Regions from separate parts of the Stenotrophomonas sp. 112478_Sma genome, predicted to be linked through region 1. Evidence: predicted binding sites of a transcription regulator. Region 1 holds the regulator's gene; the other holds the start of a gene.

Region 1 (15,193 bases):
GTCGGCCAGGTTCTTCATGACGGCGATCAGGCCCAGCACCGCACCGATGATGCCCAGCGTCGGCGCATAGATGCCCATGCCCTCGAAGACCTTGGCAGCGGCCTGGTCACGGTGTTCCTGGCTGCCCAGCTCGATCTCCAGCATGTGCCGGATCGATTCGGGCTCGACGCCGTCGACCAGCAGCTGCAGGCCTTTGCGCAGGAACGGATCCTGCTGCGCTTCCACCTGCGCTTCCAGGCCCAGCAGGCCCTGGCGGCGGGCGATGTTGCTCCACTCGACGATCTGCTGGATCAGCTCGCGACGATCGCTGTGCGGCGGGCGCACGACCCAGCGCACGATCCGGAAGGCATGCCTGAATACGGCGGGTGCGGTGTGCAGCAGGATCGCGGCGATGGTGCCGACGATGACGATCACGAACGCCGCAGGCGACCACAGGGACGCCAGTCCGGCGCCCTTGAGGATGCTGCCGCCGACCAGCGAGGCCAGGGCGAGAAAGAGTCCGATGAGGCTGAGTCTATCCATGGGTCCGGTATCGGCGTGTGTGAATGGGACTTGAGACACCGGTCGATCGCGTACAGACGGTAGTCACAGTTTCTGGTTCGCCGGGCATGGCCCGGCGCTATCGCGCGAGGCCGTTTCCGGTAGCGCCGGGCCATGCCCGGCGAGCGTCATCGCAGGCCATCCACGTCGAGGATGAGGGCCATCCGGCCATCACCGATCAGCGTCGCACCGGCGTAGCCGCGCAGGCCGCGCAGGGCCTTCGGCAATGGCTTGATGACCACTTCCTCGCGCCCACGGACCTGGTCCACGACCAGGCCGAAGCGCGCCTCGCCGGCCTGCAGCACCACGATGGTGAGCAGCGCCGAGGCGGCGGGCGTCACATCCAGCCACTGGCGCAGATCGACCAGCGGCAGGGTGTGCGAGCGACGATCCAGCACCGCCCGGCCATCGAACCAGCCCAGCGAGGTGCGCGGTGCATGCAGCACTTCCATCACGCGCGCCAGCGGCAGCGCATAGACGTCCTCGCCGGCCTGCACCAGCAGGGTTGGCAGGATCGCCAGGGTCAGCGGCACGCGGATCAGGAAGCGGCTGCCCCGGCCCAGTTCCGACTGGATCTGGATCTGCCCACTGAGCTCGCGGATGCGCGACTGCACCACATCCATGCCGACGCCGCGGCCGGAGATGTCGGTCACCTGCTGCTTGGTGGAGAAGCCGGGCAGGAACACCAGGTGCAGGCATTCCTCGCTGCTCAGCCGGGCCGCCGCCTCCGGGTCGATCAAGCCCTTTTCGCGTGCTTTCGCGCGCAGTTTTTCCGGATCGATGCCGGCGCCATCGTCCTGCACCTCGATGCTGACGTAGTCGCCTTCCTGCTGGGCCGACAGACGCACGTGGCCCATGCGTGGTTTGCCCTGTGCTTCGCGCAGATCGGGCATCTCCACACCGTGGTCGATGGCGTTGCGGACCAGGTGCACCAGCGGGTCGGCCAGGGCCTCGACCAGGTTGCGGTCAAGCTCGGTTTCGGCGCCGACCAGCTCCAGGTCCACTTCCTTCTTCAGCGAGCGGGCGACATCGCGGGCGACCTTGGGGAAGCGCGAGAACACCTTGCCGACCGGTTGCATGCGCGTGCGCATCACTGCCGACTGCAGGCGCGCGGTGGCGATGTCCAGGGTCGACACGGCGCGGTCCAGTTCCTCGTCGCGCAGGCGCGCACGCAGGGTCTTGAGCCGGTTGCGCGACAGCACCAGCTCGCCGATCAGGTTGACGATCGCATCCAGCCGCTTGGTATCCACGCGCACGGTGTGCTCGGCCTCGGCCACCGGCTTGTTGGCCGCGGGCTTGGCAGCGGCGGCCGCGGGGCGCGGTGCGGGCAGTGCAGGCGCAGGCGCCGGCGGAGCAGCCACGGGTTTGGCGCCGGGGGCGGCGCCGCCGTGCAGCTGGTCCAGCAGGGCTTCGAACTCATCCTCGCTGATCAGGCCATCGTCGGCCTTGGCCGGCGTCGCCACCGCGGTGGGGGCGTTGCTGCCGTGCAGCTGATCGAGCAGGGCCTCGAACTCGTCGTCGGTGATCAGGTCACCGGCAGCGGGCGCGGCTGCTGCGGGAGCGGCGGCGGCCGGCGCAGCAGCGCCGTGCACGTCGAACTGGGCGATCAGGTCCGGCGGGGCATAGCCGGGTTCGTTGCCGGAAGACACGGCATCCAGCATCGATTGCAGGTAGTCCAGTGATTGCTGTGCGGCATCGAAGTGATGCGGCTGCAGCACCGCCTGGCCAGCGCGGGCGGCGCCCAGTGCCTCTTCGGCGGCATGGCACAGCTCGACCATGGCGGTGATGCCGAGGAAGCCGGCGCCGCCCTTGAGCGTGTGATAGCCACGGAACACGGCGTTGAGCTGGTCGGCGTCCTGCGGCGCCTGTTCCAGCGACACCAGCTGTTCGCCGAGGCGATCCAGGATTTCCTGTGCCTCGATGATGAAATCGGCGGTGATGTCGTCGGATACCGCGCTCATGCTTACAGTCCCAGGTCCGACAACAGGTCGTCGGCGTCGTTCTGAGAGACCGCGTGGCGGTCCAGTCCCTTCAGTGCCGGTCCGGCCAGCGCCGGATCGGTGCGATGCTGCTCCGGTGGCAGGCCCAGCGCGCCAAAGCCTTCGTGCACGCGGCGGACGATGCCGACCACGCGACGGATGATCTGTCCGGTCAGGTCCTGATAGCTCTGGGTCAGGGCAATCTCGGTCAGGTTGTGGCGGATGCGTTCCAGCTGCGCATCCTGCCCCGGCTGCAGGCCTTCGGCGCGCAGCTGTTCGGTGAGGCTGCGGCACTCTTCGGCCAGGTCCAGGGTGCGGTGCGTGGCCTGTTCGGTCATCGCCACCACATGGTCCAGGCGCGCGCAGGCGTCGTCCAGCTCGCCCGCCTCGCTGGGGACGGTCGGCAGTTCGCCCAGGGCCTGGCCCAGTTCGCGGGCCAGCCGTGACAGGCCGCTCATCATCGGCTGCGTGCGTGCGGCCACCAGGGCGTCGATGCGCTGGCGCCAGGCGCTCTCGTCGCCGGATTCGAGCGCGTCGAGGGCTTCCTGCAGGCGCAGGGCGAGGGCGTTCTTGTCGACCGTGGCGTCCATCAGGCGCTGGCCGCCAGGCGTTCGAAGATCTTGCCCAGTTTCTCTTCCAGCGTCTGCGCGGTGAACGGCTTGATGATGTAGCCGTTCACGCCGCTCTGCGCCGCTTCGATGATCTGCTCGCGCTTGGCCTCGGCGGTGACCATCAGGACCGGCAGGGTCTTGAGCTTGGCATCGGCGCGGATCGCCTTGAGCAGCTCGATGCCGGTCATCACCGGCATGTTCCAGTCGGTGACCACGAAGTCGAACGGCTGGCTCTGCAGCATCGACAGTGCGGCATGCCCGTCCTCGGCTTCGGCGGTGTTGGTGAAGCCCAGATCGCCCAGCAGATTCTTGACGATGCGGCGCATGGTCGAGAAGTCGTCGACGATCAGGATGCGCATGTTCTTGTTCAAAGCGGAGTTCCTTTGTTGTTCAGTCGCCCGCGGTGGCCGTGGCCGCCGCAGGCATGTTCATTCTTCAAGCCCGGCATCCGCGGCCTCGAAGATCTTCAGCCGGCCGCGCAGGCGCAGCACGGCCTGGCCGTGGATCTGGCAGACGCGCGATTCGCTCACGCCGAGCACCGCGCCGATCTCCTTCAGGTTCAGCTCCTGCTCGTAGTACAGCGAGAGCACCAGCTGTTCGCGCTCGGGCAGATGGCCGATGGCCTTGCCCAGTTCGCGGCCGAACTCGCCACGTTCCAGGACCTGCTGCGGTGTCGGTCCGCCCTGGGCGACGGTGTCCAGTTCGCCCTGGTCTTCGATGCGCGATTCCAGGCTCAGCACCTGGCCGCGCGAGGCGTCCTCCATCAGCCGCAGGTATTCGGGCAGTGGCATGTCCATGGCCGCCGCCACCTCGGTGGCACTGGCTGCACGGCCCGTGGTCTGCTCCAGGCGGCGGATGGTGGCGGCCGCATCGCGGGCGCGCCGATGCACCGAGCGCGGTACCCAGTCGCCGCGGCGGATCTCGTCGATCATCGAGCCGCGGATGCGGATCGAGGCATAGGTCTCGAACGAGGCACCCTGGTCGGCGTCGTAGCTGCGCGAGGCTTCGATCAGGCCCATCATGCCGGCCTGGATCAGGTCGTCCACTTCGACGCTGGCCGGCAGGCGTGCGGCCAGGTGATGGGCGATGCGCCGCACCAGGTCCGAGTGCTGGGCGATGACCTCGGTCGCCGCCGAGCGCTGGACTTCCCTGTACTGGGCCGCGCCTTTCATGCTGCCACCCCGCGTTGCTTGAGGATGCGCTCGAGGAAGAATTCAACGCCACCGCGTGGCTCGGTGGGGGCCTGCCAGCGGGCGGTGCGACGGGCGATCTCGGTGATCGCCAGCGCCGCCGGGCTGGATGGATAGGCCTTCACCACCGGCTGCTGGCGCTGCACCGACAGGCGCAGCCAGTCATCCTGCGGCACGCAGCCCAGGTAGTTCAGCGAGACATCGGCAAGGAACTTCTCGCAGACCCGGGTCAGCTTTTCATACAGTACGCGGCCCTCGTTGGGGTCGCGCACCATGTTGGCCACCACCTGGATGCGGTCCACGCCGCGCTCGCGCGACAGCACCTTGATCAGTGCGTAGGCGTCGGTGATCGAGGCCGGCTCGTCGCAGACCACGACAACGGTGTCCTGTGCGGCCTGGCAGAAGGTCAGTACGCCGTCGGTGATGCCGGCGGCGGTGTCCACCACCATGATGTCCAGCTCGCGTTCCAGTTCGGAGAACACGTTCACCAGGCCGATGTGCTCGGCCGGGGCCAGCTCGGCCATGTGCCGCCGACCGGACGCGGCCGGCACCACCAGCACGCCGTTCGGACCTTCGACGATCACGTCTTCCAGCGAGCAGCGGCCGGCGACCAGATCCGCCAGGGTGTGGGTGGGATTCAGGCCCAGGATCACGTCGATGTTGGCCAGGCCCAGGTCGGCGTCGAGCAGCAGCGTGCGCTTGCCCATGCCGGCCAGCGCCACGGCCAGGTTGGCCGAGACGTTGGTCTTGCCGACGCCGCCCTTGCCACCGGTCACGGCGATGGTGCGCACAGGGCCGAGCGGCTCGCTGCGGGTGGCCGACAGCGGGAAGGTCTTGGTCAGCTTGGCGTACTCACGCGACGGCATGGTTCAACTCCGGGTTGCAGGGCATATCGGCCGCTCGGCGCAAATCTTCAAGGCGAAGTACGAGATTGGCCGCGCTGGCCCGGTGCAGGTCGTCCGGAACGTCCTGGCCATCGGTCACCCAGGTGATCGGCAGCGCGTGGTCCACCGCGACCGACAGGGCGTTGCCGAAGCGGCCGGTCTCATCCAGCTTGCTCAGCACCAGGCCCTGCAGGTTGGCCGCGCCGAAGCGGCGCACCACCTCGTCCATGTCGCCGAAGCTGGTATTGGCCGGCAACACCAGCAGGGTGCGGACCTGGCGGGCGGCACGCAGCCACTGCAGCTGGGCGGCCAGGGCGCGGTCGCGCGGGCCCAGGCCGGCGGTATCGATCAGCACCAGCTTGTAGTCCTTCAGGCGCTCCAGCAGCTGGTCCAGGTCGGTACCGCTGTTGGCTTCATGCACCGCGATGCCGAGCTGGCGGCCATAGCCGTACAGCTGCTCGCGGGCACCGATGCGCAGCGTGTCGGTGGTGACCAGGGCCACATCGCGCGGCGCGTGCTTCTCGGCGAAGCGCGAGGCGAGCTTGGCGATGGTGGTGGTCTTGCCGGCCCCGGTTGGACCGACCAGAGCGATCACGCCGCCTTCTTCCAGCGGATCGACCGGCGCGATCGGCAGCCTGCGCGAGATCAGGCCCAGCATCAGCCCGCGGCCCCGGTGGGCTTCGGTTTCCAGCGGTATCTGCATGGCCACATCGCGGGCCAGCCCGGCATCGAATCCGTACTCGTCCATCAGGTCCAGGGCGGTCGCCCGCACCGGGCAGCCGCGCAGGCGCTCGTCGGTGAAGCGGTTCATCTCGCGCTCGATGACCTGGCGCATGCCGGCCACTTCGTGGCGCAGCTGGCGGATCTCGGCATCGTCCTGTGCAACCACCGTCAGTACCGGCGCCGGGGCAAGGAGCGGCGCCGGGGCCGGCGCGGTCTCCGCTTCAGCGGCAGCGGCAGGGGCTGGCGTGGTCTCGGCAACGTCCTGCGCGTACGGCGGCTCGGGGTGCACGGACTCGGCCTGCGCAGTGGCCGCAGCGGTGATCGGCAGCGGCGGCGGCAGCACTGCCGGCGCGGGGGATTCGTGATGCTCGTCCTGCGGCGGGTCGATCAGGAAACGGGCGCGGTTGGCGGGCGCCGGTGCGGGAGCCACGACGGCGCTCGCGAACGGCGCGAAGATCTGCTCCGGCAGTGCCGGATCGTTGACGGTGGCACGCGCCAGGGTGGCAGCGAAGCCGGAACTGCCGCGGGTGGGCACGATCTCGTCCGCACTGTCCAGGGTGCGGCCGGTGGCACCGACGGCCGCGCGGGCGAGGGCGGCCACGGCCGATGTGGTGGCCGTCACCGGCTGCTGGGCTGGTGTCGCGGAGCGGCGACGGGTGACCGCGGCGATCACTGCATCCGCGGCGGTGCGCGGTTTCGGCGGCGGCGGAGCCACGTCGCGCCGCGAGGCTTCCAGCGCGCGTTGCACCGCGCTCTCGTCATAGTTGGCTGCGGCGACGATCTCGACGCCTTCCTCGATCCGGCGGTTGGACAGGATCACAGCATCGGGACCATGTTCCTTGCGCACCAGGTTCATGGCCGAGCGCATGTCGGCGGCGACGAATCGTTTGATTTTCATGCTGTGGTCACGGGACGGGGACGGCGGGGTGGGGGTGGGAGAACGCGGGTGGTCGGTGGTCTGCACGGAACGAGTTCCCCTTGGCATCTGTCTGTTGCGGTGGTTCGAAGGTGGTGTCTGTTTTCTGACGCATCGGTGGGCGGCGTCAGCTGATCGTTCCGACCAGCTTCAGGCGCTTGTCCTCCGGCACTTCGCTGTACGCCAGTACCGACAGCGACGGAACGCTGTGACGGACCAGGCGTGCCAACGCGGCACGTACCGGGCCGGGAACCAGCACGACCGCGGGCTCGTTGCGGGCTTCCTGCTTGCTGACACATTCGGCCAGACTCTGATGCAGTCGCTCGGCAAGCCCGGGTTCCAGCGCGGCGCCGTTGCCCTGCGTGGACTCCTGCAAGACGCGTTCCAATTGCGGGTTGAGGGTGAACACCGGCAGCTCCGCCGACATTCCGGCGATCTCCTGCACGATGAAGCGGCCGAGCGCGGTGCGCACTGCGGCGGTGAGCGTGGCCGGGTCCTGGCTGGACGGCGCGTGCTCCACCAGTGCTTCGGCGATCTTGCGCAGCTGGCGGATCGGAATGCGTTCCACCAGCAGGTTCTGCAGCACCCGCACCACGGCCGACAACGGCAGCGCCTTGGGCGTCAGATCTTCGACGAGCTTGGGTGCGCTCTTGGCGAGGTTGGCCAGCAGGTGCTGCACCTCTTCGTGGCCCAGCAGCTCCGGCGCATGCTCGCGGATCAGGTGGGAAAGATGGGTGGCGACCACGGTGGCCGGGTCGACCACGGTGTAGCCCATGGTTTCGGCCTGGGCGCGCTGGTGCGGCTGGATCCAGGTAGCGTCCAGGCCGAAGGCGGGATCCTTGCCGGCGATGCCGTCCAGCGGGCCGAGCGCACTGCCGGGGTCCAGCGCCAGTTCGCGGTCGGGATGGATCTCGGCGGTTGCCACCGGCACGCCATGCACCAGCACGCGGTAGCCGTTGGCCGGCAGTTCCAGGTTGTCGCGGATGTGCACGGATGGAATCAGGAATCCCACGTCCTGGGTCAGCTTGCGCCGCACGCCCTTGATGCGTGCCATGAGTTCGCCGCCCTGATTGCTGTCCACCAGCGGAATCAGCCGGTAACCGACCTCCAGCCCCAGCGGGTCGACCGGGCGCAGTTCGTCCCAGCTCAGTTCTGCGGTGGGGGCCGGCGCCGCCGGTCGGCCCAGCGCACTGACCGCGCCGGGGTCGCTGCCGGCAGCGTCGCTCGGGGCCGGGGCCTGTCCCTTCCGGTACAGCTTCCAGGCGATGAAGCCGAGAATGGAGGCAAGCGTCAGGAAAGCGACGTTGGGCATGCCGGGCACCAGGCCGACCAGGCCGATGATGCCGGCCGTGATGGCCAGGGCACGGTACTGGCCGAACACCTGGCCGGTCATCGCCTGTGCCATGTCCTGCGAGCGCGAGGCACGGGTGACCAGCATCGCCACTGCGCTGGAAACCAGCAGGGCCGGCAGCTGCGCCACCAGACCGTCACCGATGGACAGCAGGGTGTAGGTCGCAGCGGCATCGCCGAACGGCATGCCATGCTGCAGCACGCCCACGGCGAGGCCACCGAGCATGTTGATGAACAGGATCAGGATGCCGGCAATCGCATCACCCCGGATGAACTTGCTGGCGCCGTCCATCGCGCCATAGAAGTCGGCTTCCTCGCGGACCTCCTCGCGGCGCAGCTTGGCTTCTTCGCGCGTCAGCAGGCCGGCGTTGAGATCGGCATCGATGGCCATCTGCTTGCCGGGCATGGCGTCGAGGATGAAGCGCGCGGTCACTTCCGAGACACGGCCGGCGCCCTTGGTGATGACCACGAAGTTGATGATGGTCAGGATGGCGAACACCACGATGCCGACCGCATAGTTGCCGCCGATCACGAATTCACCGAACGCCGCGATGACCTTGCCGGCCGCGTCGTGGCCATTCTGGCCATTGAGCAGGATGACGCGGGTGGAGGCCACGTTCAGTGCCAGCCGCAGCATGGTGGTGACCAGCAGCACGATCGGGAAGATGGTGAAATCCAGCGGGCGCTTCACGTACACCACCGCCAACAGCACCATCAGCGAGATGGCGATGTTGAAGGTGAACAGCGCATCGAGCACGGGCGCCGCCAGCGGCACCACCACCATCGCCAGCAGCGCCAGCACGATCAGCGGTGCGCCGAGGCCTTGGCGGATCATCTCCAGCAGCCGGCGGGTGTTGAATCCGGACGAGGCCTGCGCGCTCATGCCCGGCCTCCCTTGCCGAATTCATCCACCTCGATGTGCGGGGCGCCCGGCATCGGGCCGGTGCGCCAGGCGCGCAGCTGGTAGACGTAGGACAGGACCTGGGCCACGGCCGAATACAGTCTCACGGGGATTTCCTTTCCGAGTTGGCCTTCCCGATACAAGGCGCGTGCCAAAGGCGGGGCGGAGACGATGGCGACCTTGTTGCCATCGGCGACTTCACGGATGCGCAGGGCGGTCTCGTCCACGCCCAGCGCCACCACGGTGGGCGCGTTCATGGCGCCGCCCTCGTACTTCAGGGCCACGGCGTAGTGGGTCGGGTTGACCACCACCACGTCCGCGGTGGGCACCGCTTCCATCATCCGGCGGTTGGCCATCTGCTGCTGGAGCTGGCGGATGCGGCCCTTCACCTCCGGGCTGCCTTCGCTTTCCTTCATTTCCCGCCGCAGTTCCTCGCGGGTCATCTTCAGCTTGCGCATCCAGTTCCAGCGCTGGTACGGCGCGTCGATCGCCGCAAGCACCAGCATTGCCCCGGCGGTGGCCAGCAGCAGTCGCAGGGTGAAGCCCAGGCCATCGGTGATGGCGGTTTCCAGTGGGTGGTGGATCAACCCGCGCAGGGTGTCGAAGCCGCTCCACACCACCAGTCCGGCGGCGACGCCCACGAACGCCACGCGCAGCAGTGACTTGGTGAATTCAGCGATGGCTTCCGGCCCGTACAGACGTTTGAGGCCGGTCAGCGGGTTCAGCCGATTGATGTCGGGCATCATCGCTTTGGCCGACCAGCGCAATCCGCCCATCACCAGCGGGGCGACGAAGCTGGCCAGCAGGCAGACCAGCACCAGCGGGGTGATCACCAGCATGAACTGCAGCAGCAGGTCGCCAAAGTGGCCGAACAGTTCCTTCGGGTTCTGCCGCAGCCCCTGCTCGGGACTCAACGCCTGTTTCATCCATTGCGTGGCACCACGGCCGATCGAGCCGCCCATGGCCATCACCGCCAGCACGCCGCCACCGAACACCGCGGCGGTCCCCAGTTCGCGGGAACGCGGCAGGTTGCCCTGTTCCCGGGCCTCGCGCAGGCGTTTTTCGGTGGGTTGTTCGGTCTTTTCGCCGGCGGATTCGTTCTCGGACATCACGGGCACTGCGGCAGGGGATGCCGGGCTGCCTGCAAGAACTGTTCCGCGGCGCGTGGTTCACCGCCGGGGCAACGCCCGACGCTAGCCGGGCAGGGCCGGCCGCAGCGGGATGCTCAGCGCGCTGTCGCTGTGCCAGTCCACCTGCAGGGGCTCACCGGCATCGGCGGCTGACTCGTCGCTGACATCGCGTCCGGTGCCGTGGTTCACCTGGTGCATGGCGTCCTTGAGCACGTCCACCTTCACCAGCAGCCGGCTGCCCGCGCCCACACGGCGGGCGACCATGCGGGTGCGATCGAAGGGCAGGTCGGTCCATCGCCCCGGCACCAGCAGCTGCCGCGTGGTCGGGTCGCGTACGTGGCTGGCCCGGCCGACGTAGTAGGACAGCTGCATCCGGCGCCCATCGGGCAGCAGCTCGTACAGGGTGACCGTGAAGTCCATGTCGCGCTTGTTGATGCGGACCTTCAGATCGCCCGAGAAGCGTCCGATCAGGTCCATCGGTGCTGGGAAGGGCTCGGAGAGGAAGGTCAGTGCCGTGTCCGGCTCGTCCCCGGCGGCCACGATCGGGAACGGATAGTAGCCATGCCGGACCTCCGTGCGGTCAGCGAGGTCCACCGTCTGCCGCAGTGTTCCCGGCGTTGGCCGCTGTTCCTGCAACGGGTGATGGTCGCCCTCAGCGGCTGCCGACAGGTAGTACGTGCGGTGGCCGCCCGCAGCGGCATCAAGGGTGGCTGCATGCCCCCAGGTGTTGCTGCCCATCAGCTGGAAGTTGACCTGGTCGGCCAGAAGCGCCGGGCGCGGGGCACCGCGAAGTACGTGGTCCAGCCACTGGAAGGTCAGCGCAGGCGTATCGAACTGCGCGACCGGGTCCACCGTGTAGCCGCGCAGCTGCATCGGCTTGCTGGCGGCCTGGGCACCGCCGTGGTCATACGGCCCGATCAGCAGGACATGATCGGCGTCCGGCCGGTAGCGCATGTGATCGGTGAAGTACTGCAACGCGGAAATCTGGCCGTCGTCGTAGTAGCCGGTAATGGTCAGCACCGGAATGCGGATGTCCCTGAAGTCTTCGGCGTACGGCACCATGGCCTGCCAGTAACCATCATAGGCCGGGTGGGCGAGCCAGCGCTGCAGCCAGGGATTGGGGGTGCCATCGATCTGGTCGATCTGCCGGTACGGCCGGCCGGAGGCATACCAGCGGCCGGGCAGCTGTGACCACCGGTCCTGCTGCCCATAGGTGTCGGTATCCAGCATCGGGCCATTGGCCACGTAGAAGGCCCAGCCGTAGTTGGCGCTGAGGAATACGTTGTTCTCCATCGGCAGGCCCTGGCCCGGAATGGCAGCCACGTAGGGCACGATGGTCTTCAGTGCCGGATGGTGATGGCGCGCTGCCGCCCATGCGGTGAATCCTTCATAGCTGCCGCCATACATGGCGACCCGACCGTCGCTCCAGGGCTGGCGGCTGACCCAGTCGATCGCGGCATTGGCGTCCACCCCGTCGTGTTCGTAGGGGGCGATGGTGCCGGTACCCTGACCTTTTCCGCGTGCGTCGACCACGATGCCGGCGTAGCCGTGGGCTGCGGCCAGCAGCATCTTCAGACGGTTCTTGGGTGGGTCGGTGTAGATGGTGAACAGCATGGCCGTCGGCAGCGGCGCGGACGCGCTGCGGGGCCGTGCCAGCTGTGCGGACAGCACCACCCCTTCGGCCACGGGGATACGCAATCCGCTGTCGATCACGAAGCGGCGTTGCTGTTCTGCGTCAAGCAGTGCAGGGGCGAGTGCCGCAGCCAGGGTCTGCGCGCGCAACACAGCCTGCAGACGCACCAGCTCCAGCGCGGCTGACTGCGGCACGGTGGCGGCATCGGCCTGTGCCGCAAGCGCCTGCGTCAGCTGCGCCTGTACCGCAGCGGGAGGCAAGGCAAGCGCTGCATCGGCCTGCACGGCGGCAACATCATCCAGGCCAGCAAAGGCCGAATGGAAGGCGCGCGAATACGCTTCCGCATCCCGCGCGCCAGTGCTTGCCAGCAGCATCGGCATCCAGCGCTGGGCCGCCGCGCCATCGCCGGCAGCGGCCAGCGTCGCGCGCAGCTTCTCGATCATGGTGCGTGCCTCGGCGTAGCGACCCGTGGCCAGCAGCGCATGGCAGCGCTGTGCATCGGTCAGCGTTGCCGACTGCAACAGCTTCGTACCCAGCGCCTGCAGTGCCGTATCCACCTGTGCTGGCGGCGCATCGCGGGGCAGCGACCACCGCAGATCGCTGGCGGCCACGCCGGTGCAGGTGAGCGCCAGCAGCAGGCCAGCAAGAAGAGCGCGTAAGGTCACGGGGTGTTCCTTGCAATGGCGGGCGCGTGGCCATCATACGGTGGGTGGCCGCCCGCCGCGGAGAGTCCGACCTTACCCTGGCGGGGCCGGTGGGGGCGGGGTCTGCGCCAGCTCCACCCGTGGCCGCGGCAGGTCGTGCAGTTGCATGAAACGGCCCGCATCGACCGGGCGGCCGAGCAGGTAGCCCTGCAGGTAATCGCACCCCAGCCGCTCAAGGTAGGCACGCTGGGCAGCCGTTTCCACGCCCTCGGCAACAATGTCCATGTCCAGTGCATGGCCCAGCGCCACGATCGCCGATACGATCACCACGTCCTCCGCGCTGTGTTCGAGATCGCGCACGAAGGCGTGGTCGATCTTGATCTCGGTGGCCGGCAGGCGCTTGAGGTACAGCAGACTGGAATAGCCGGTGCCGAAATCGTCGATGGAGATGCCGACCCCCAGCACCGACAACGCCTGCAGCAGCCGCAAACTGGTGTCGGTGTCGCGCATCACGGTGCTTTCGGTGATCTCCAGCACCAGGTTGCGCGGCGTGATGCGATGCCGCTCGATCACGTCGCGCACATCGCGCAGCAGGTGCGGCGAGCTGAACTGGACCGGCGACAGGTTGACCGATATCGACCAGCCCTCGTGGCCGGCGTCGTGCCAGTGCCGCAGTTGCAGGCACGCCTGGTCCAGCGCCCAGCGGCCGATCTCGTTGATCGCGCCGCTGCGCTCGGCCAGGCGGATGAAGCGATCCGGTGGAATCAGGCCCTGTTCCGGATGACGCCAGCGGATCAGCGCCTCGGCGCCGGCGACCTTCTGGGTGGCCACGCGGATCTTCGGCTGGTAGTGCAGGAACAGCTGTTCGCTGCCGATCGCCCGGCGCAGGTCGGCCAGCAGGCGGAACTGCTGTTCGGCGCTGTCGTTCATCCAATCCGCGAACAGGACAAAGGAGTTTCGGCCGGATTCCTTGGCCTGGTACATCGCAGCGTCGGCGAAGGCCATCAGCTGGCGTTCGCTGGCGGCGTGGTCGGGGCAGATGGCGATGCCGATGCTGGCAGTCACCTGCAGTTCGTTGTCCGGCAGCAGCGGGCCGCTTCCCACCGCCTGCAGGATGCGCCGGGCCAGGGTCGGCAGGTCCTCGTCATGGTCGATGCGCACCACCAGCACGAACTCGTCGCCGCCCAGCCGCGCCAGCAGGTCGTTCGGCCGCAGCAGCTGGCGGGTGCGCTCGGCGACGGCCACCAGCAGGGCATCGCCGGCCTGGTGGCCATAGGCATCGTTGACCTGCTTGAAGCCATCCAGGTCCATGAACATCACCGCGAAGCGGCTGCCGCCCTGTTCGGCTTCGGCCAGTGACTGCACGATGCGCCGTTGCAGCAGTAGCCGGTTCGGAAGGCGGGTCAAGGGGTCGTGCAGCGCGGCCTGGGTCAATTCCTCCTGCGCATCCGTCAGCGAGGTGCTCAGCATCGCGTTGCGAAGGCGCAGCAGCTGCGCTTCCACCCGCTGGTCCAGCCAGGACACCACCAGCACCACCGCCAGGATCGCGACGGTCAGCACCACCACCAGCATCGCCAGCCAGGTGCTCTGCAGGCCATCGCCCACTGCAGCGCCGCAGATGCTGCCCTGTGGAAAGCGTGCGGCGGCCATGCCGGTGTAGTGCATGCCCACGATGGCCAGACCGAGCAGGCCGGCGGCGGCCAGCCGGTCACCGACCCGGGTGCGCTGCGCGCGCAGGCGGAAGGCGACGTAGAGGGCGGTCCAGGATGCAGCGACCGCAACCAGCAGCGACAGCAGCAGCCAGCCCGTGTGGTAGTCGATGCCGGGTTGCATGCGCATCGCGGCCATGCCGACGTAATGCATGCCGGCGATGCCGGTGCCCATCAGCAAGGCGCCACCTGCCAGGCGGGGATGTGGCAGGGTGGGCAGCGAGACCAGCCAGAGCGCGAACACCGACGAGGCGATGGCCAGGGCGAGCGACAGCAGGGTGATCGGCAGGTCGTAGCCCAGCGGAATGGGCAGGTCGAAGGCCAGCATGCCGATGAAGTGCATCGACCAGATGCCCAGGCCCATCGCGAAGCCGCCACCGAGCCGCCACCACCAGGTCGCGCCCCTGCCGGGTGCCGTGACCGTGCGTCCGGCCATCGCCAATGCCGTGTAGGAAGCCATCACGGCCACCAACAGCGAGACTGCCACCAGCCATGCGTTGTACGTGCCTACCAGCATTCGTCAGTCTCCCGGACCTGCCTGTCGACGGAAACTACGGTGGGGCATGCATGTGGCAGGCAGCCAGAAGCGGCCGCCAGGTGCGGCATCCCCCCGGTTGCCGCGTATTCACTCTAACGCGCGTCCCCGGGGGGACGGCAAGCAGCAAAGCGTGATGGAAGCGTCAGTGTGTGACCGCGTCCGCAGCCTGGAACGCCGCATCGAACAGTCGTTGCACCGGGGGCCCCATTTCGCCGGCCAGCAGGACCAGCAGGAGCAGGCCCAGCAGCAGCGACACCGGCAGGCCGAGCTGGATCGGATTGAGCGCAGGTGCCGCACGGGCGAGCACGCCGAATGCCAGGTTCACCGCCAGCATCGCCACCGTCAACGGAATGGCCAGTGTCAACGCACCGCGCAGCACGGTCAGCAGGAACGTCGGGGCGATGCTGAAGAACGCGTGCGGATCGGGCAGCGGCGCACCGATCGG
Region 2 (15,193 bases), 1.2 Mb from region 1:
GTGAGCTCGAGCACCACAGTGCGTTCGTCGAGCGTCATATCGGCCCCAACGACGCCGAGATCGCGCAGATGCTCGACGTCGTCGGCCACGCGTCGCTGGATGCGATGACCGATGCCATCGTGCCGGCCAAGATCAAGTCGCCGGCAGCGCTGGCGCTGCCGGAGTCGATCACCGAAGTGGAGGCGCTGGCGAAGATCCGCGCGATCGCCGACAAGAACACCGTGCTGCGCAGCTTCATCGGCCAGGGGTATTACGGCACCCACACGCCGAACGTGATCCTGCGCAACATCCTGGAAAACCCGGCCTGGTACACCGCCTACACCCCGTACCAGGCAGAGATCTCGCAGGGCCGCATGGAAGCGCTGATCAACTTCCAGACCCTGTGCGCCGACCTGACCGGCATGGAGATCGCCAACGCCTCGCTGCTGGACGAAGCCACCGCAGCGGCCGAAGCGATGACCCTGGCCAAGCGTTCGGCCAAGTCGAAGTCGGACACCTTCTTCGTGCACGATGCCGTGCACCCGCAGACCCTGGAGCTGCTGCGCACCCGCGCCGAGCCCATGGGCATCGTGCTGCGCGTCGGCACCCCGGCCGAAGCGCTGGAAGCGGACAGCTTCGGCGTGCTGCTGCAGTACCCGGATACGTTCGGCCAGGTGGCCGACTACCGGGCACTGGTCGAGGCCGTGCATGCACGCGGCGGCCTGGTCGCCGTGGCCACCGATCTGCTGGCGCTGACCCTGCTCGCCGCACCGGGCGAATGGGGCGCGGACATCGTGGTCGGCAACAGCCAGCGTTTCGGCGTGCCGTTCGGCTTTGGTGGCCCGCACGCGGCGTTCATGGCCTGCCGTGACGCCTACAAGCGCTCGATGCCCGGCCGCCTGATCGGCGTCTCGATCGATGCGCAGGGCAACCCGGCCTACCGCCTGACCCTGCAGACCCGCGAGCAGCATATCCGCCGCGAGAAGGCCACCTCCAACATCTGTACCGCACAGGTCCTGCTGGCGGTGATGGCCTCGATGTACGCCGTCTACCACGGTCCGGAAGGCCTGACCCGCATCGCCCGCCGCACCCACCGCCTGGCCGCGATCCTGGCCGCCGCACTGCGCAAGGCCGGCGTGCAGGTTGCTGGCGACTTCTTCGACACCCTGCACGTCACCGGCGTGCACGCCGATGAGATCCACGCCAAGGCGCGCGCCGCCGGCTACAACCTGCGCGCGATCGACAGCGACTCGGTCGGCATCAGCCTGGACGAGACCGCCACCCGCGCCGATGTGGTTGCGCTGGCCGCCGTCTTCGGTGCCCAAGCCGATGTGGATGCGCTGGATGCCAGCACCGCCGACGCGCTGCCGGCCGGGCTGCTGCGCCAGTCCGCGTTCCTGACCCATCCGGTGTTCAACACGCACCACAGCGAGCACGAACTGCTGCGCTACCTGCGTTCACTGGCCGACAAGGACCTGGCGATGGACCGCACGATGATCCCGCTGGGCTCGTGCACCATGAAGCTCAACGCCACCGCCGAGATGATCCCGGTGACCTGGCCGGAGTTCTCGCAGATCCATCCGCTGGTGCCGGCCGACCAGGCGCTGGGCTACAAGGAACTGATCGAGTCGCTGGAAGCGATGCTGGTCGAATGCACCGGCTACGATGCGGTCAGCCTGCAGCCGAACTCGGGTGCACAGGGCGAGTACGCCGGCCTGCTGGCGATCCGCGCCTACCACCGCTCGCGTGGTGAGGAGCATCGCGACATCTGCCTGATTCCGGATTCGGCCCACGGTACCAACCCGGCCTCGGCACAGATGTGCGGCATGAAGGTGGTGGTCACCAAGACCGATGCCAACGGCAACGTCGATGTCGAGGACATCCGCCTCAACGCCGAGAAGTACAGCGACCGCCTGGCCGCGATCATGATGACCTACCCGTCCACGCACGGCGTGTTCGAGGAGGAGGTGGTCGAGATCTGCGAGATCATCCACAAGCACGGCGGCCAGGTGTACACCGACGGTGCCAACATGAACGCCCTGGTCGGCGTGGCCAAGCCGGGCAAGTGGGGTTCGGACGTTTCCCACCTGAACCTGCACAAGACCTTCTGCATCCCGCACGGCGGCGGCGGCCCGGGCGTCGGCCCGTGCGCGGTCAAGGCGCACCTGGCCCCGTTCCTGCCGGGCAAGCTGGGTGACAACGGCCCGGTCGGCATGGTCAGCGCCGCCAGCTTCGGCAGCGCCTCGATCCTGCCGATCAGCTGGATGTACATCGCGATGATGGGCCGCGAGGGCCTGCGCAAGGCGACCCAGGTCGCGCAGCTCAATGCCAACTACATCGCCAAGCGCCTGGCGCCGCACTTCAGGACGCTGTACACCGGCCGCAATGGCCTGGTGGCGCATGAGTGCATCCTCGATGTGCGCCCGCTGGAGAAGAGCAGCGGCATCGGCGCCGAGGACGTGGCCAAGCGCCTGATCGACTTCGGCTTCCACGCGCCGACGCTGAGCTTCCCGGTGGCCGGCACGCTGATGGTCGAGCCCACCGAAAGCGAGTCGCTGCATGAGCTGGACCGCTTCATCGACGCCATGATCCAGATCCGCGAGGAAATCCGTGCGATCGAGGATGGCCGCCTGGACCGCGAGGACAATCCGCTGAAGAACGCGCCGCACACCGCCACCGCGGTGACGGCCAGCGAGTGGACCCACGCCTACCCGCGCGAGCTGGCCGCCTTCCCGCTGCCCAGCCTGAAGCTGCAGAAGTACTGGCCGCCGGTGGCCCGCGTCGACAACGTCTACGGCGACAAGAACGTGATGTGCGCCTGCATCCCGGTCGACGCCTACAAGGACGATGAAGTCGAAGCGTGATTGACGGAACGGCCCGCGCAAGCGGGCCGTTTTCGTTTACGGTAGCGCCGGGCCATGCCCGGCGAGCGCAGCGGCTGAACCGATCACGGATCCGGCATCTGCCCCAGGCTCAACTGCCAGGACACACCGAACCGGTCCTGCACCCAGCCGTAGCGGTTGCTGAAATCGTAGTCGCCCACCGGCATCAGCCAGTGCCCGCCCTCGCCCAGCACGCGCGCCGCGCGCTCGAACTGTTCGGCGCCACCGCACTCGACGAACAGCGAGATCGACGGACTGAAGGTGAAGTCGTGCACATCCAGGCTGTCGAAGCACAGATAGTTGGTGCCGCCGAGCATGAAGGTCGCCTGCCGCACCTGGCCGGGCACTCCCGCCCCTGCGCCGTCGGGATGGCGTTGCAGGGCAAGCAGCCGGAAATCGGCGAACGCCTCGGCGTACAGGGCCAGGGCCGCCTCGGCCTGGCCGGTGAACATCAGGAACGGACGACTGCGCAGCATGGGGTGCTCCAGTTCAGCGGGCCGATGACGGCCCCGCGAACAGGATGGCACGCGGGATGTATGCCCGCTGTAGAGCCGAGCCCACGCTCGGCTGTACGGATCAGGCCTCGCGCATGCGGCGCGCGATGGCACTGCCGGCCGCGATCGTGGCGGTCAGGGCCACCATCGACAGGAACTGCAGGCGCGTATGCGCCTCGCTCAGCAGCAGGCCGAAGATCAGTGCCAGGATCGCCAGGGCGCAGCAGGTCAGCCACGGGAAACCGGCCATGCGGAACGGCAGGCGCGAGCCGAGGCGGTCCGCACGGCGGCGCAGCACCAGTTGAGAAAGCAGCGACAGCGTCCACACCAGCAGGCAGGTCGAGCCGACGATGTTCAGCAGCACCGGCAGCACCTTGTCCGGGAACAGCAGTTCCATCACCGTCGCGGCAAACCCGAACAGCACGCTGGCCAGAACGGCGATCACCGGCACCTGCCGCGGGTCGGTCCAGCCCAGCACGGCCGGTGCCTCGCGGCGCTGCGCCAGCGAATACATCATCCGCGACGCGCCGTAGAGGTTGGCGTTGAGGGCCGACAGCAGGGCGATCACTGCGATCAGCGTGATGGCCGTGCCCGCCCCCGGAATGCGGGCCGCATCCAGCACCGCGGCGAACGGCGACTTCAGCGCTTCGCTGGTCCACGGCACCACGGCGATGATCACGCTCAGCGAGCCGATGTAGAACACCAGGATGCGCCAGGCCACGGTGCGGATGGCGCGGGCGATGCTGCGCTCGGGATCCTCGGTCTCGGCCGCGGCAACGGCCACGATCTCGGTGCCGCCGAAGGCGAACACCACCACCAGCAGGGCTGCGCCGATACCGGCCAGGCCCTGCGGTGCAAAACCGCCGTGTGCGGTGAAGTTGCTCAGTCCCGGAGAGGTCACCTGCGGTAGCCAGCCCATCAGCAGCGCGAAACCGATGGCGATGAACGCCAGGATCGCCACCACCTTGAGAATGGCGAACCAGAACTCGAACTCACCGAAATTCCTGACCCCCAGCAGGTTGATCGCGGTGAAGAACAGCATGAACGCCAGGGCGGCCATCGGCACCGGAATGGCCGGCCAGACCGTGGCCAGCAGGCCCGCCGCTCCCACGGCCTCGGCGGCGATCACGATCACCAGCTGTACCCACCAGAGCCAGCCGACAGTCGCCCCTGCCGTGGCGCCCATGGCGTCGGCGGCATAGACCGAGAACGCGCCGCTGGTCGGCTTGGCCGCCGCCATTTCGCCCAGTGCGTTCATCACGATGATCACCAGTGCGCCGGCCACCAGGTACGACACCAGCACCGCCGGGCCGGCCGCCTGTACGCCCACACCGGACCCCAGGAACAGGCCCGCGCCGATGGCGCTGCCCAACCCCATCATGATCAGCTGGCGTGGCTTGAGCGAATGGCCCAGGCGGGAGGGCGAGGCAGGCGTAACGGGGCTGGCGGGCATCGGCAGGAGTGGGCGGCGGCTACAGGGGCGTCACCTTACCCTGTCCCGCGCCTGTGGGGATAGGCACAGTGCAGCAGGCCGCTCAGGCCAGCGCCGGCTCGCCGATGCGGGCGCGGTAGGCGCGCGGCGAGAAACCGGTTTCGGCCTTGAACTTGCGGGTGAACGCGCTCTGGTCACTGAACCCGCAGGCCTGGCCGATGCAGGCGATGCTGTCGTCGCCATGCAGCAGATGCATGGCCATCTGGATCCGCAGCCGCGTCAGCACCTGCTGCGGGGTCATCTGGAACACCTTGCGGAAGCTGCGCTCCAGCTTGGACAGCGAGAACCCGGTGATGTCCAGCAATGTCTGCATGCGCACGTTCTCGGCGTAATGCGCGTTGAGATGGGCCAGGGCCAGCCGCAGCTGCTCGTACTGGGTTCCCAGGCTGTCTTTCTGGCCCAGGTCGCGCGAGATGCCGATCAGGCCCTCGATGCTGCCGTCGACCACCAGCGGCCGCTTGCAGGTCAGGCACCAGCCCGGCTCGCGGTTGGCGAACAGGTGCAGCTCCATCAGGTTCTCGATCACCTCGCCGGACAGCACGCGTGCGTCCTGGTCGACATAGTCCGCACTGAGGCCGGTCGGGTAGATCTCGGCCGCGGTACGCCCGATCACGTCCTTGCGCGCGCGCAGGCCCAGCCGCCGCAGCATGGTCTGGTTGACGTGGGTGTAACGGCCCTGGCGGTCCTTTATGAAGAACAGCACGTCCGGGATGGCGTCGAACAGGGCTTCGATGTCGGCGGGCTCGACTCGCATGCGCCAAGCATAGCCGAGGCGCCCTTGTCCGCGCGATCACCTGCGCGGGACCGGGGCTTAACGTCTGGCGCGCGAGGGTAGAGGTTGACTTCCCCGCTACAGGACCTGAACCCATGGCCGCCAGCAAGCCCTCCGGCAAGCGCGCACCCGCCCCCTCCCCCGACCATCGCCGTGGCGACGGCGACGAACTGCACCTGCACGCCGGCGGCACGCACCCCCCGATGACCACGGCCCAGGGCATCCCCGTCGCCGACAACCAGAACTCGCTGCGCCAGGGCCCACGAGGCCCCACCCTGCTGGAGGACTTCATCCTCCGCGAGAAGATCACCCACTTCGACCATGAGCGCATCCCGGAGCGCATCGTGCATGCCCGCGGCAGCGCCGCCCACGGCTATTTCGAACTCACTCACTCGCTGGCCAAGTACACCCGTGCGCGCATCCTTGGCGAAGTCGGAAAGAAGACTCCGGTGTTCACCCGCTTTTCCACCGTGGCCGGCGGTGCCGGGTCGGTCGACACCCCCCGCGACGTGCGGGGTTTCGCGGTGAAGTTCTACACACCTGAAGGCAACTGGGACCTGGTGGGCAACAACATCCCGGTGTTCTTCATCCAGGACGCAATGAAGTTTCCCGACCTGGTGCATGCGGTGAAGATGGAACCGGACCGCGCGTTCCCGCAGGCAGCGAGCGCGCACGACACGTTCTGGGACTTCATTTCGTTGATGCCCGAATCGATGCACATGATCATGTGGGCGATGAGCGACCGCGCCATTCCACGCTCGCTGCGCATGATCGAAGGCTTCGGCGTGCACAGCTTCCGCCTGTTGAACGAGGCCGGCGACTCCACCTTCGTCAAATTCCACTGGCGGCCGAAGCTGGGCATCCAGTCCACGGTGTGGGACGAGGCGTTGAAGCTGCAGGCCGCGGACAACGATTTCCATCGGCGCGACCTGTTCGAGGCGATCGAGCGTGGCGACTTCCCCGAATGGGAACTGGCCGTGCAGCTGTTCACGGAAGAGGAGGCCGACGCATTTCCGTTCGATCACCTGGACCCGACCAAGATCATTCCCGAATCGCTGGTGCCGCTGAAGGTGATCGGGCGCATGGTGCTGGATCGCTGGCCGGACAACTTCTTCGCCGAAACCGAGCAGGTGGCCTTCTGCCCGGCCAACGTGCCGCCCGGCATCGACTTCAGCAACGACCCGCTGCTGCAGGGCCGGCTGTTCTCCTACCTGGATACCCAGCTGATCCGCCTGGGCGGACCCAACTTCCACCAGATCCCGGTGAATGCGCCAAAGTGCCCGTTTGCCAACCACCAGCGCGATGGGCATATGCAGATGCAGGTGCCCAAGGGCCGCGTGGCCTACGACCCCAGTTCGCTGGAGGACGACAGCCCGCGCGAGACACCGGCCGGATTCCGCAGCCATGCCAGCGCGGATGACGGCCGCAAGGGGCGCACGCGTGCCGAGAGCTTCGCCGACCATTACAGCCAGGCACGGATGTTCTTCCGCAGCCTGGAAGCACCCGAGCAGGCCCATCTGGCCTCGGCGCTGGTGTTCGAGCTGTCCAAGGTGGAAACGCTGAAAGTGCGGGTGCGTACCGTCAGCCACCTGCGCAACATCGACGAAACCCTCGCGCAGCGGGTGGCGGAAGGACTGGCGCTGCCCGCCCTGCCCGACCCGGCGCCCACTGCTACGCCTGCACAGGACATGCCCCCCGCACCGGAAGTCCGCGTGATTGGCCGCAACAAACCCACCCTGCAAGGGCGCTGCATCGGCATCCTGTTTGATGAAGGCTCCGATGCCGGTGTCATCAGCAGCCTGCGCAAGGCCGCAGAGAAGGCCGGTGCCGCGGTGAAGCTGGTGGCTCCCAAGGTGGGCGGCGCCACCCTGAGCAACGGCAAGCTGCAAGCGGCCGACGGGCAACTGGCGGGGACTCCATCGGCGGTGTTCGATGCGGTCGCGATCGTGCTCAGCGAGGAGGCCGGCAAGCGGCTGTCCAGCGACAGCGCGGGGCTGGAATTTGCCAGCACCGCGTGGGCACACCTGAAGGCCATCGGCAGCGATGAAGGAGGCCGGGTGCTGCTCAAGGCGGCGCGCGTGGGCAAGGATGCAGGCATCGTCGACGCGGGCGATGCCGGCGCTTTCCTCGCCGTCGCCGCCACCCGCCAGTGGGCCCGCGAACCGAAGCTGCGGCAACTGGCCTGACCGCCTCACCCCCATCGCCTGCAAGGAGACGTGTCATGCCCCGTGGAGACAAATCCGCCTATACCGACAAGCAAAAGCGCCAGGCCGAACACATCGAGGAAAGCGAGCGCGAGCGTGGTGCCAGTGAGAGCACCGCCGAGCGCATCGCGTGGGCCACCGTGAACAAGCAGGATGGCGGAGGCAAGCGCAGTGGCAGTGCCCGCAAGGGCGCCAAGAAGACTGCGAAGAAGGCGGCGAAGAAGACTGTGAAGAAGGCGGCGAAGAAAGCACCGGCAAAGAAGGCCGCAACGAAGAGCACTGCGGGAAAAGCACCGGCGAAGAAGGCCGCAAAGAAGACTGCCGCGAAGAAAGCGCCCGCGAAGAAGTCCACCGCCAGCACGCGCAGTGCGGCCGCGAAGAAGGCAGCGGCAACCCGGGCGGCAAAGAAGGCGGCACGCTCGACCGCCGCGAAGAAGGCCGCGCGGACCCGCGCAGGCGGTTGAGATGCACCCGGCAGCGCAGCGGGCACACGATGCCTGCGGCCCTGCACGGTGACGTGGCGCACGCCGGGCAGCATGAGCACCCGGCGGCGCCACGGCTCAGTCAATCGCCGGCCCGGCCCTTGGGCGCGGGTGCCGCCACGGCCACCGCCTGCAGCTTGCGCACCGCAGCTATCGGAATCGCTTCGGCCCGTCGCTGCTGCGGCCACCAGACGAACAGGAATGCGCTGCTGGAGCCCAGCAGGCGCGCGGTGCCAGGCAAGGGCGCCGCGTCGCCGTTCAACTGCAGGCGGATCACTTCCCCACGTCCCTCGTTGCGGATCTGCTGCCCCCGCACCTGCACGTAGTTGGCCGCGCCGATGGCCATGAAAGCGGCCACGGCCAGGGTCATCGCCGTCAGCGGCCGCAGACCTACGCCCTCCCAGCTGGTCAGTACCGAGCGCATGAGCACCGCCCGCCATGCCCAGTTGCGTGCGCGCAGTTGCTCGAGCTTGGCCGCATTGCGCATCCGTAGCGTGTCCGGCCAGCTCACCAGCAGCACCAGCAGCACGCCCGCAGCCAGCAGCAGTGCATAGGCCGGGTCACGGATGCCGGCCACCAGGAAATCGCTGGGCTGCAGGTAATCCAGAATCGACAGCTCGAATCCCCGGTAGAACCAGAAGCTGCACCACAGCCCCAGCAGCGACACCAGCAGATAGGCAGTGGTGAACAGCAACGCCGGCTCACGGCGCATGCGGGACAGCGCCTGCATCACCGCCGAGTCATCATCACCACGGGTCAGCGGCAGCATCGACCAGTCGGTCGCTGCTTCCGGCTCCGGTGGCGCCGCAGCCACCTCGATGCCCTGCACCCGCGGCACATCGCCATAGGTCCCTTCCGGTTCCCTGTTGTCCATGCCCGCTCCCCTTTTCAGCGAGCATCGCCGAAAAAGGTGGCGCGCGGTAGACCACCGGCCTGCGGCATACTCCACGGTGCCGCAGGGCGCAGAGCGGAGGAAAGGGCCATGAAACGATGGACTGGCATGTTGGGGCTGCTGGCGTGGCTCTGCGCCGCGTCACCGGCCGTTTCCGGCAATGCGCGGGCTCCCGCCGCGCCAGCGGACGATGTGGGTACCGCGCAGGCCGTCGCACAGGCTGAAGCGCGTGGCCGGCAGATGTTCGAGCACGACCTGGCGGCCGAGCGCGCAACCGACGCCCTGCTCGAACAGGGCATGCGCGGTGACACCCGGGTAAGGGGCTGGATAACCGAACAGCGCGGCAGCCACTACGAAGTCAGCATGATCGGCGACGGCGCAATGGTCCTGTATCGGGCCGCCACCGACGCGCAGGGAAGGATGACCGGCGCAACCGAGACTCTGGATGTTCCAGCGGCGCCAACGACCTACCAGGCCGGCGCTGCCGCCGCACGGGCGCTGGCGTTGAACAGCGCCTTCGACGCCTGCGCGCAGACCTACAACAGCGTGGTTCTTCCGGCGCCCGGTACGGCCGCCGATGCGTGGACGGTCTACCTGCTGCCCGCCACCACCGATCCTGCCGTAGTTCCGCTGGGCGGCACGCATCGTCTCGACATCGCCCACGGTCGGATCGTCTCCCGCCGCGCCTTCACCCACAGCTGCATCCAGCTGAAGCGTGCGCCACCCGGTGCGGCGATGTTCATCACCCATCTGCAGGACCCGACACCGACCGAGATCCATGTGTTCTGGAGCCTGTGGGCCCGCTCGCCGCTGTACGTCTCCACGGGTAAGGACGTGATCTGGAAGATCGAGGACGGCCGCATCCGCCGCATGCAGGACTGACCGGCCACCACGCGCGAACACGTGGCGGCCCGGGCCTGCAGGCGGCTGCCGACGGTCAGGCCGCGCGTGCTGCCACCGTGCGGACTGCACCGCTCTGCTCGATATGGAACACCGCGACCGACGCGGTCAGCGCATTGGCCTGCTCTTCCAGCGCGCGGCTGGCGGCAGTGGCTTCTTCCACCAGTGCGGCATTCTGCTGGGTCACCTGATCCATCTGCACCACCACCTGATTGACCTGTTCGATGCCGGCCGCCTGTTCCTTGCTCGCCGCAGCGATGTCACTCATCAGCTGGTTGGTGCGTGCGCTGGCCTGTGCCAAGCGTGCAATGGCCGCTTCCGACTCGACCGTGACCGCCAGACCGCTCTGCACCTTGCCTGCCGCCTCTTCGATGAGTTCCTTGATCTCCTTGGCGGCGATGCCCGCACGCTGCGCCAGCGTGCGCACTTCACTGGCGACCACGGCAAAGCCGCGGCCCTGCTCACCCGCGCGGGCAGCTTCCACCGCAGCGTTCAAGGCCAGGATGTTGGTCTGGAAGGCGATGCCATCGATGACCGTGGAGATTTCCGAGATGCGCGCCGAGGACTGATCGATCTCTCCCATCACAGATGCCATCTGTGCCATTGCCTGTTCGGTGGCCCGCACCGCCGCGCCGGCAGCGTGTGCCTCGCTGTCGGCCTGGCGGGCCAGCTCGGCATTCTGGCGGACGGTCGAGGTCAGTTCTTCCATCGATGCCGCCGCTTCTTCCAGGTTGGCGGCCTGCTGTTCGGTACGGCGCGACAGGTCGCTGTTGCCGGCGGCGAGCTCCTGCGCGGCAGTGTTGATGCTGTCGGCAGCGTCCTGGATGCCGCGCACGATGCCGGTCAGCTGGGCCGTGGTGGTGTTGGCATCGTCGCGCATGCGGGCGAACACGCCGTCGTAGTGACCGTACATGCGCGCAGTGAGGTCGCCCCCGGAGATCGCGCGCAGCACATCGGAGACGTCGGCGATGCTGGCCTGCGAACTGGCCATCATGCCGTTGAGCTGCTCGACCATCGCCCTGAACTGATACTGGAACGCACTGGCATCCCCACGCACGCTGAAATCTCCGGCGCGCGCCGCGCGGACCAGGTCGTCAATCTGGGTGTTGACTGCCAGCAGGCTCTGTTTCACTGCGGCCAGGGTGCGGGTCAGCGTACCCTTCTCGCCGGGATAGTCCGGAAGGTCGCGGCTGAGGTCGCCGATGGCATAGCGCTGCATGACCTCGGCCATCAGCAGTTCCACCTGCACGTGTGATTCCACCAGGCTGTTGGTGGCCTGCACCATGCGCCCGAAATCGCCCGGAAACGCGCTGGCGTCCATGCGGTAGCGGATCGCACCCGCCTCGTGCTGCTCGGCCATGTGCATCTGCGCCCCGATGGCGGCCTGCACGCTCTGCCGCACGCTGGCCATCGCCTCGCCCAGCCGGGTCAGCTCGTCACCGCCGCCGAGGCGGAATTCCTGGTCCAGCTGGCCCTTGGACAGGCGCTCGGCCAGGTTCACCGCGCGTGCCAGCGGACCGGTCAGGCTGCGACCGATCATCACCGAGGCGGCAATGCCGACCAGCAGGGCCACGCCTCCCAGCACCAGCAACTGCAGCAGACTGCGTTCACCCAGGCGGATCGCCTCGGCGGCGGCCTCGCGGCTTTCCTTCTCTTCGAAGTCGACTCCCTCGGACAATGCCTTGTTCCAGCCGTTGGCCGCGTACTGCACCGGCCCCAGGGTCAGTGCCACGGCAGCGGGGTAGTCGCCCTGCTCCATCAGTTCGCTGGTCTGCTTGTTGAGCGGGCGCGCAAGGGCGCGCTTGGCCGCGATGGTTTCAGCGATGGCCTTGCCCTCGGCATCGCTCGGCAGTGCCTGATAGGCGGACCAATCCGCCTCGTAGCGCTTGACCAGGTCGGCAATGCGCTTCTCGTCGCTGCCGCGGTCTTCGCCCTGGCGGATCAGCATTTCGCGGCGCACTACCATCATCTGGTTGTTGGCATCGAGCATCTGCGACAGCAGGCGTACCTTGGCCACACTGACGTCGACTACCTGCTGCATCGCGCGCTTCTGCACGACACTGGCGGTGGCGCCGGTGGCCACCACGGCCGCGACCAGCAGCAGCAACAGGCCAAAGCCCAGCCCAAGACGCCAGGCAACCCTGACATTCCTCAAGTAATCCATGGGTACATCCAAAACGGGGGGATGCGCCCGTATCGGCCGCGCCACCGGCAATCTTGATCGGCAACAAGCACGGGCGTCGGCAGCCGTTCACCTTGGTGAGGCCCCGCCCCGTACTTCTGCGACAAGGGCCTGAGCCACGCCGGGGCTGCCCTGCTCATGCCGGCATCAGGTTGCTTTCACGGAGGCTGCGCAGCCTCTGCGGGCAGGGTGGAGCTGCCATCTGCCGGAGATCTTCATGCCCGTGTACCGCCCCGCCCTGCTCGCCCTGTCCTTGCTGGTGTCGCCCGCCTTCGCGCAGGTACCGCCGCCGGCCCAGCTGCCGGAGCCCATTGCCGAGCAGGCCGGACCCCATACAGCAGCCCGCTCGCCGCTGCACGCCCAAGTGTTGCTGGATCGCGCCAATTTCTCCCCGGGCGAGATCGACGGTGAAGTCGGCAGCAACCAGCATCGGGCCGTGGCCGGCTTCCAGGCGGCACACGGCCTGACGGTGAGCGGAGAGCTGGACGACAGCACCTGGGAGGCTCTCCAGGCCGAGACGATCGCGCCGCTGGCCAACTACACGCTGACGGCCGAGGATGTTGCCGGTCCGTTCCAGTCCATTCCCAAGAAACCCGCCGCACAGGCAAAGCTGAAGTCGCTGGGTTACAGCAGCGTCGAGGAAGCGCTCGGTGAACGCTTCCACGCGTCCCCTGCCCTTCTGAAGTTGCTCAACCCCGGCGTCGATCTGGCCAAGGCCGGCAGCCGTATCCAGGTGCCCAACATCGCCCCCGCGGCATTGCCGAAGGCGGCGAAGATCGTGGTCGACAAGTCCGATTCCACTCTTCAGTTGCTGGATGCGCAGGGCAAGGTGATCGCACAGGTGCCGGTTTCGTCCGGCAGCCAGCACGATCCGCTGCCGATCGGTGAATGGAAGATTCTCGGCGTCCATCGCGACCCGCCGTTCCACTACAACCCCAAGCTGTTCTGGGATGCGCGCAAAGGCGAGAAGAAGGCCACGCTGCCGCCCGGTCCGAACAATCCGGTCGGCCGGGTCTGGATCGATCTGTCCAAACCCCACTATGGCCTGCACGGAACGCCGGTACCCGGGCATGTCGGCAAGACCGAATCGCATGGCTGCGTGCGCATGACCAACTGGGATGCACTGCGCGTGGCCGATGCGGTCGATACCTCCGTTCCCGTGGTGATGCAGGAGTGAGCCGATGCGACTTTCGCAGTTGATCGTGCTGGGCGTGCTGGTGGGTGTGGGAATGGGCTGGTGGCTGCGCCGCGATGCGGGTGAGCCAGTAGCGGTTGCCCGGCCTGCAGCACCACCTGCGGTGGCTGCGGCGCCGGAGGTTGCGGCTGCGACGCCGCGTGTGGGCGCTGCGGCTCCCACGGCGGTGCCGCCGTCCAGCGCCACCGATGCGGCAAGCGGCCTGCTGCTGCCGGTGCAGGGCGTACTGCCTTCGCAGCTGCGCGATACCTTCACCGATGCCCGCAGCGAAGGGCGCGTGCATGATGCAATCGACATCATGGCCGACGCAGGAACTCCGGTGCTGGCAGTGGCCGATGGGACGGTGGAAAAGCTGTTCGACAGCAAGCGTGGGGGGCTGACGATCTACCAGTTCGAGCCGAGCGGGCACTGGTGCTACTACTACGCCCACCTGCAACGCTATGCCGATGGCCTGGCCGAAAAGCAGGTGATCAAGCGTGGCGAGGTGATTGGCTACGTAGGCAGCACCGGCAACGCCAGCGCCGAGGCCCCGCACCTGCATTTCGAAGTGCACGTGCTGGGGCCGGAGAAGCAGTGGTGGAAGGGGGAATCGATCAATCCGTACCCGCTGTTGCAGGCGGGAGGGTAGCGCGTCTGCCGCGTGGCAGAGCCAGTCGCAGTGATGCCCGATTTGGGCACGATCCTACCCGTATTGGGTATCTGACAAGTACCCCGCCGGGCATGGCCCGGCGCTACCGGCGTCGCCACCGCCGCAGCGCGATGCTGGCGGTCGCCAGCCCGCCACCGGCAATCAGTAACAGCAGTGCCAGGGGCTGCCAGAAGAAGAACGGCCACAGACCTCCAGCACGGTCAGCCACAGCCAGGAACGCCCGCGCGGACGTGCGTCGCCACGCCCATAGCCGAAGTACGAGGCGGCAATTCCAGCGGACTCAACCGATTCCAGCGCGCGGGTGATGCCGGAGCCCGGCACGCCCGAACGCGCGCCAGCGCGGAAGTCAGTCTGAAGCGCGTGAACCCACCCGATACCTCGCCAGATGGCGAGGCCAGGCATCGCACATGCGGAAGGGGGTCAGGCCGGCCTGACTTCTCTGCAGACCGGCTCGGCAAGTTCGCGGCAGGCGAAGAACAGCCCTTCCACCCCACCTTCGTCCAGGTGCCTGCGCGGCGTCGCCATGGTGGCGCAACGGTTGGCCGCATGCAGCATCTCCACCGCGGTGAGGATGCCCACGGCCGCACGGTCGATCCGCGCCAAGGACTGACGTCGTCCGTCGGACAGGTTCTCCTCCGGCCACAACATGCCATCGGAGCCCTCGCCATCACGGATGCGGGTGAGGCAGCCCTGGAACGTGCTGAGATCGTCGGCGGGATTGGCGTCGTCGTTGATGGGCTCAACAACATGGAACGGCGGGGTCTTGCGAGCGGTCATGGTGTCGGCTTCCGTGGCTGCACTTGACAGCGCCACCGCCGACAGATGAAACCGGCCCAAACTGAAGCGCCGCGACCCCACCGGGAGTCGCGGCGCTCTTTTTTCAATTGAACAGCGTCACCACCACGCCGGACATGGCCCGGCGCTACCTCAGGCGAACGGATCCTGCAGGACCATGGTGTGGTCGCGATCGGGGCCGGTCGAGACGATGCTGATCGGGCAGCCCGCCAGCTCCTCCAGCGAACGCAGGTAGGCGCGCGCGGCCGGCGGCAGGTCATCCCACTGGGTGATGC

The links. Region 1 encodes FliA, which starts transcription of late flagellar genes. Its sites were predicted from a motif close to TAAAGTTTNNCNNNCNNNGGCCGATAA; they were not measured.
Region 2: ACZK08_RS14615 (methyl-accepting chemotaxis protein) is a predicted target of FliA. The motif match lies at 12,291-12,317, and genes of this name have one in related genera.

The regions. Positions count from the first base shown of each region.
Region 1 covers NZ_CM151072.1:1,954,478-1,969,670, forward strand. Annotated here, with positions in the region: gene ACZK08_RS09105 (flagellar motor protein) at 1-522, opposite strand, end outside; gene ACZK08_RS09110 (chemotaxis protein CheA) at 669-2,501, opposite strand; gene ACZK08_RS09115 (protein phosphatase CheZ) at 2,504-3,109, opposite strand; gene cheY (chemotaxis response regulator CheY) at 3,109-3,501, opposite strand; gene ACZK08_RS09125 (RNA polymerase sigma factor FliA) at 3,559-4,302, opposite strand; gene ACZK08_RS09130 (MinD/ParA family ATP-binding protein) at 4,299-5,186, opposite strand; gene flhF (flagellar biosynthesis GTPase FlhF) at 5,173-6,825, opposite strand; gene flhA (flagellar biosynthesis protein FlhA) at 6,971-9,076, opposite strand; gene flhB (flagellar biosynthesis protein FlhB) at 9,073-10,203, opposite strand; gene ACZK08_RS09150 (CocE/NonD family hydrolase) at 10,288-12,522, opposite strand; gene ACZK08_RS09155 (putative bifunctional diguanylate cyclase/phosphodiesterase) at 12,595-14,727, opposite strand; gene fliR (flagellar biosynthetic protein FliR) at 14,891-15,193, opposite strand, start outside.
Region 2 covers NZ_CM151072.1:3,174,419-3,189,611, forward strand. Annotated here, with positions in the region: gene gcvP (aminomethyl-transferring glycine dehydrogenase) at 1-2,843, shown strand, start outside; gene ACZK08_RS14580 (VOC family protein) at 2,927-3,337, opposite strand; gene ACZK08_RS14585 (amino acid permease) at 3,438-4,808, opposite strand; gene ACZK08_RS14590 (AraC family transcriptional regulator) at 4,891-5,601, opposite strand; gene ACZK08_RS14595 (catalase) at 5,715-7,805, shown strand; gene ACZK08_RS14600 (hypothetical protein) at 7,841-8,287, shown strand; gene ACZK08_RS14605 (hypothetical protein) at 8,388-9,179, opposite strand; gene ACZK08_RS14610 (hypothetical protein) at 9,288-10,079, shown strand; gene ACZK08_RS14615 (methyl-accepting chemotaxis protein) at 10,135-12,261, opposite strand; gene ACZK08_RS14620 (L,D-transpeptidase family protein) at 12,497-13,456, shown strand; gene ACZK08_RS14625 (M23 family metallopeptidase) at 13,461-14,102, shown strand; partial or broken gene ACZK08_RS14630 (hypothetical protein) at 14,206-14,471, opposite strand; gene ACZK08_RS14635 (hypothetical protein) at 14,544-14,900, opposite strand; gene ACZK08_RS14640 (adenylosuccinate synthase) at 15,051-15,193, opposite strand, start outside.